2 regions of the Actinoplanes sp. NPDC026623 genome follow, and region 2 is predicted to be linked to the other one. Evidence: riboswitches for the same ligand, from Rfam matches in the RefSeq annotation. Region 2 holds a riboswitch; the other holds the start of a gene.
The links. A riboswitch is a leader RNA that binds a small molecule or an ion and turns the genes downstream of it on or off. The one in region 2 is predicted to bind S-adenosylmethionine.
Positions count from the first base shown of each region.

Region 1 (3,071 bases), on a different contig from region 2:
GACCGCGCTGCGGCTGGAGGCCGAGACGCTGCGTGACCCCGACGACGCGGCCCGGCTCGCCGACGCCGCGGACGCGATCGAGCGGGCCGTCACCGCGATCATCCTGCAGGCCCGCCGCCGCGGCTCGAAACGCCCGAGGACCGGCTGCGACGCCACCGCCGTGGTGTCCGAGCGGGTCGCGTTCTGGTCCGTGCTGGCCGACGACACCGACCGGGCAGTGCATCGTGAGCTGCCCGGCACGCCGCTGCCGGTGGCGGTGCCGGCCGACGACCTCGCCGCGGCGCTCGACGCCCTGCTCGGCAACGTCTTCGCACACACCCCGGACGGCACCGATCTCGCGGTGTCGCTGACCGCGCGGCCCGGCGGCGGCGGCGTCCTGGCCATATCGGATTCCGGGCCGGGATTCCCGCAATCCGCGCCGCGCCGCGGGGTGTCCGGCTCGGGCTCGACCGGCCTGGGCCTGGACATCGCCCGGCAGGCCGCCGAGACCGGCGGCGGGAGCATGCGGGTCGAGGCCGGAAGCGACGGCGGCGCCCGGGTGGTGCTCGAACTGGCCGGGCCCTTAACCATGGCTTAGCGATCGCACAGCGCGCCGCTAATCCCCGCTGGGCCACTGTGCAGAGGTCAAACAGCCCGCCGCACCGGAGGCACCACGATGATCAAGCTACGCCCCGTTTCCACCCTCGCCCTCGGCGTCACCGCCGCGCTCGCCCTCGGCGGCACCGCGCTCGCCGCCGGCGCCGACGACCCGGCACCCGCACGCTCGTCCGACGACCGCGGCGGCGCCGTGCCGATGCTGCCGAACGGCGACCCGGTGCCGACGGGCTCGGCGGACGACGACTTCTCGACGCCGGCCCCGGCGCCCGCCACCACGGGGGCCGCGTCGCCGGCTGCCGTCGACATCGACGCCGCCCGCGCGATCGCGCTGGGCGTCGCCGGCGGCGGCCGGGTCACCGGCATCGAGGCCGAGACCGAGCACGGCCGCGCGGTCTGGGACATCGACGTCGTGACCAACGGCGTGCGGCACGACATCGACGTGGACCGGGCCACCGGCGCGGTGCTGCGGCACCGCACCAAGGGTTCGGACCGGGTGAAGACCCGCTCGTCCGACGACAACGGCACCGACGACCGCCGCGACCACGGCACCGACGACCACGGCACGGACGACAACGGCACCGACGACAACGGCACCGACGACCACGGCCAGGGCGGCGGGCACGGCGCCGACGACAACGGCGCCGACGACCACGGCCGGCACGGCGGGCACGGCTCCGACGACTGATCCAGACGCGGCGGGGCCCGTGGTTCGCCACGGTGCCCCGCCACCGCGGGCGTTCGGTGCTACGTTGCGGCGTACAGGTCATGAGTGCCAGCGCACAGCCCCGGCTTGCTGGCCGGCAACCCTCCGTTCGCGGGCGGGGTGCTCCGGGTGAGGACCGGGCCCGGCACGGAGGTGCCGGGCAAGCCGCGAAGCACCGGAGGGTGTCGTCATGGGTTCCGTACTACTGCTCCGGCCCGCGGGTCCGGACGACGCCGACCGGATCGCCGACCTGCACGCCGACAGCTGGCGCCGGCATTATCGGGGCGCCTATGCCGACTCGTTCCTGGACGGCGACGTGGCGGCCGATCGCCGTACCGTGTGGTCGGCGCGGCTGGCCACCCCGGCCGGCACGGACACCGTCGTCGCCGAGCGGGACGGCCGGCTGGTGGGCTTCATCCACTGCGTCCTCGACGCCGACGCCACGTGGGGGAGTCTCGTCGACAACCTGCACGTGGTCCACGATCAGCACCGGACCGGCCTCGGCACCCGGCTGCTGGCCCGCGCGGCCCGGGCCGTCGTCGATCGAGCGGCCGGCGACGCGATGTTCCTCTGGGTGCTGCGGCAGAACGCCGCGGCACAGCGGTTCTACCGCGCGTCAGGTGCGATCCGTGCGGAGACCGCGACGGTGTCGCCGCCCGGCGGCGACCCGAGCCGCCTCAACGGCACACCCGTGAAGCTGCGGATGGCCTGGTCCGACGCCTCGAGCCTGGTCCGCCGCTGAATTACTCCGAGACCGGCTCGCGCAGCATGAAGACGTCCACCGGATCCTCGGACACGAGGGTGAATCCGTGCCGCTCGTACAGCCGGCGGGCCGGGCTGCCCCGCAACACGTTGAGCCGGACGCGAATGCCGTCGCGGTCGCACCGCTCCAGCAGGCTGCGCAGCACGGCCGTGCCGATCCCGCTGCCCTGCAGGTGCGGGGCCAGGTAGAAGTGCTCCAGCCAGTGCGCGTCCGCGGCGGGCCGCAGCGACACGCAGCCGGCGAACGCGCCGCCCACCTCGATCACCCTGGTGTGCCCGGGTTCGAATCCGTCCCGCAGCCGCTGCCGCACCCGGTGCTCGTCGTACCGCCCGAGCCGCTCCAGGTCCGCCCGGAGCACCACGGCCCGTAGCTCGGCCACCGCCTCGACGTCCGCCCACGAAGCCGATCTAGTCGCCCAGTCCGCCATGATCGTCAAACTACCGCGCCGGTCTGTGCCGGGGTCCCGGCCCGCGAGGGGGCTGCCGGCCGGGACCCCGGCAGCTACTTGCGCGGTAGCAGCTTCGTCACGTGCGCCGGGACCTTGACGTCGACGGGCAGGCCGTGGCCCGAGTACGTCCAGCGCACCGTGTTGTAGAACTTCGCGTCCGCGTCACCCTTCGGGTGGGCGAGGGTGTAGTCGTAGGACATGGCGGTCACCAGGCCCGACTTCGGGTCGACCTGGATCGTGCCGGCCACCGGGATGACGGCGGGGCGGTCGGGGGTGCCGGGCTTCCAGGCGAAGCCGAACGCGTACGAGGTGGCGCTGGTCTTCGTCACCGTGCCGGCCTTCTTCAGGGCGGCGAACTGGTCGACGAATTCGACGGTGGCCAGCGGGTTGAGCAGGCCGGTGTTGTCGACGTCGTCGATCAGGCTGTCGGTGGGGCTGGTCCGGAACTGGAACCACCTGTCGCCCTTCTGGCGGTAGTAGTCCTTCCCGATCAGCCGCTGCTGCATGCGGCCGGTCTCCGTGGTGGAGTAGCCCTTCGGCCCGCGCGGGTCGTAGGCGCC
Region 1 covers NZ_JBEZXZ010000185.1:262-3,332, reverse strand. Annotated here, with positions in the region: gene AB0F10_RS35810 (HAMP domain-containing sensor histidine kinase) at 1-577, shown strand, start outside; gene AB0F10_RS35805 (PepSY domain-containing protein) at 656-1,282, shown strand; SAM riboswitch class IV at 1,359-1,473, shown strand; gene AB0F10_RS35800 (GNAT family N-acetyltransferase) at 1,491-2,042, shown strand; gene AB0F10_RS35795 (GNAT family N-acetyltransferase) at 2,044-2,490, opposite strand; gene AB0F10_RS35790 (hypothetical protein) at 2,565-3,071, opposite strand, start outside.
Region 1: it holds a riboswitch for S-adenosylmethionine, as region 2 does, so the genes downstream of both, AB0F10_RS35800 (GNAT family N-acetyltransferase) here and thrC (threonine synthase) in region 2, are expected to answer to the same signal.

Region 2 (3,071 bases):
GGTCCAGGCCGCCGACACCAGCACCGTCAGCGCGGTCAGGCCGGCCGTCAGCGCGCCGAGCTTGGTGCTCAGCACCCTGAGCCGTTGCGGGCGCCAGAGCAGCAGGTTCATCATCGCGCCGCTGCTCCACTCGGCGCCGACGTAGCTCGCGCCGACGAGGTACGCCATCACCGCGAGCAGCGCCGCCAGCGTGACGATCATCAGGCCGAACTGCTCCCGGAAGACGAACGTCGGCGGCATGTAGTACTCGGCCTGGTAGTCCGCCTTGGACGGCCGGTACCCGGGGTCGCAGTCGGGCGGGTAGTTCGCCGCCTGCGCCGTGCCCCGGGCGGTCTCGCAGGCCCTCATCTCCTCGGCGAGCGACTCGACGGCGAGCCGGTAGTCCCGGTCCGCCTCGGCCTGTGCCGCCGCGCGGACCGACGGGGTGCTCGGCTGGTGGGTCGCGAACATGCCCACCACGATCGCGGCCAGCAGTGCCAGCGTGCCGAATACGAAGAACCGGATGACCCGGCGCTTGGTGAGCCGCCGCATTTCCGCCCTGAAGAGGTTCACAGCCCCCACCCGCCGTTCGGGGTGGCCGCCACCGGCGCGGACTGGTCGACCTGGCGGTGCACTCCCTCGACCGGCGTGGTGCCGGTCAGCTCGAGGAACACGCTCTCCAGGTCGACAGTCACCGGCGCCAGCTCGCTGACGAAGAAGTCACGGGCGGCGAGCGCCCGGGTGATCGCGCTCGGCTCGGCGATGCCGGTGACCATGAGGTGATCGGCCTCGACCACCACCTGGGCGCCGATCTCCCGCAACGCTCCCGCGGAGGCGGTGAGGTCGCCGATCGACTCGACGCGGACCCGCACCGAGGAGGTCTCGTGCTGGGCGAGCACGTCGGAGACGGCTCCGGCGGCCACCCGGCGCCCGGCCGAGATGATCGTGACGGAGTCGCAGATCAACTGGATCTCGCCGAGGATGTGGCTGGAGATCAGCACGGTCATCCCGGAGGCGGCCAGGTTGCGCATCAGCGTGCGCATCTCCCGGATGCCGCCCGGGTCCAGGCCGTTCGCGGGCTCGTCCAGGATCAGCAGCCGCGGGTTCTTGAGCAGCGCGGACGCGACCGCGAGGCGCTGCTTCATGCCCAGCGAGTAGGTCTTCACCCGATCCTTCGAGCGGTCCCGCAGCCCGACGAGTTCGAGCACCTCGTCGACCCGGGCCCGGTGCACGCCGCCCGCGTCGGCCAGCAGGGAGAGGGTGTCGTGCGCGGAGAAGTTGCCGAAGAACTGCGGGCTCTCCACGATCGCGCCGACGGAGCCGATCACCTCGGGCAGCGCCCGCGGCACCTCGTGGCCGAGCAGCGACATCCGGCCGCCGTTCGCCTTGATCAGCCCGAGCAGGGTGCGCAGCGTGGTGGTCTTGCCGGAGCCGTTGGGCCCGAGGAAGCCGTGCACCTGCCCGGCCTCGACGAGCATGTCGAAGCCGTCGACGGCCCTGCGCACCCCCTTGCGGCTGCGATAGGTCTTCTGCAGACCCTGAATCTCCAGGACGGCGCTCACGCCGGACCTCCCGCGCGTTGTGGAATGACCTGCGTCACCTTAGGCACCCGCCGCCACCTGCACGCGGCTTTCGGCCCGCGGGCCGGGAGGCCGAGGAAAGGACGTCGCTCACACCTCGGGACGGTTGACTCCGATTCCGCCGCCCGCGTCGTAAGGTGTTGGGAACACAACTGAATACCTCATCCAGAGGGGCTGAGGGAACGGCCCGATGACGCCCCGGCAACCACCGCGCATGTCTCGATGACGAGGCCGCGTGCGGCAGGTGCTAATTCCGTCCCCATGTGCGTCCGATGACGCCCGGGGAAAGATGAGAGGAAGGCCTCATTGTGACGTCTGCCGTCGACGCCCCCAGCAAGTCCGCCAGCCCCGCCCGGGCCCTCGTCTGTCGTGGCTGCGGTGCCGAGTTTCCGCTGATCGCGCAGCACGCCTGTTACGAGTGTTTCGGCCCGCTCGAGGTCGCCTACGACGCCGCCGCGCTCGCCGCGGTCACCCGCGAGGCGATCGAGGCGGGCCCACAGAACATCTGGCGCTACGCCGCCCTGCTGCCCACCGGGCAGGACCCCGCGACCCGGGTCACCCTCGACCCCGGCCTGACCCCGCTGGTCAGCGCGCCCGCGTTGGCCGCCGAGATCGGGCTGCGGGCGCCGCTCTGGGTCAAGGACGACTCCGCCAACCCGACGCACTCCTTCAAGGACCGGGTCGTCTCCGTCGCGCTCACCGCCGCCCGGGAGCTGGGCTTCACCCGGTTCGCCTGCGCCTCGACCGGCAACCTGGCCAACTCCGTCGCCGCGCACGCCGCGCGCGCCGGGGTTCCGTCCATCGTCTTCATCCCCGGCGACCTCGAGCAGGGCAAAATCATCACCACCGCGGTGTACGGCGGCGAGCTGGTCGCGATCGACGGCTCCTACGACGACGTCAACCGGCTGTGCGGCGAGTTGGTCGAGACCGACGAGTTCGAGGACACCGCCTTCGTCAACGTCAACGTCCGGCCGTTCTACGCCGAGGGTTCGAAGACTCTGGGTTACGAGGTCGCCGAGCAACTCGGCTGGCGCATCCCCGCCCAGGTGGTCGTCCCGATGGCCAGCGGCGAGCTGCTGACCAAGATTGACAAGGCCTTCACCGAGCTCGTGGAGATCGGCCTGGTCGAGGCGCCCGAGGGCGGCTGGACCGTCTTCGGCGCGCAGTCGGCCGGCTGCAACCCCATCGCCACGGCACTGCACAAGGGCACCGACCAGATCATTCCGGTGAAGCCGACCGGCATCGCGAAGTCGCTGAACATCGGCGACCCGGCCGCCGGCGCCTACGCGATCGAGGCCGTGACCCGCACCGGAGGCTGGATGGACTACGCCGACGACGACGAGATCCGCGACGCCATCCAGTTGCTCGCCCGCACCACCGGCGTCTTCGCCGAGACCGCCGGCGGGGTCACCGTCGCGGTGCTCAGGAAGCTCGTCGCGAGCGGCCGGCTCGACCCCGACAAGGAGACCGTCGTCTACAACACGGGCGAGGGGCTCAAGACGCTGGACGCCG
Region 2 covers NZ_JBEZXZ010000002.1:76,280-79,350, reverse strand. Annotated here, with positions in the region: gene AB0F10_RS01090 (ABC transporter permease subunit) at 1-552, opposite strand, end outside; gene AB0F10_RS01085 (ATP-binding cassette domain-containing protein) at 549-1,541, opposite strand; SAM riboswitch class I at 1,718-1,855, shown strand; gene thrC (threonine synthase) at 1,868-3,071, shown strand, end outside.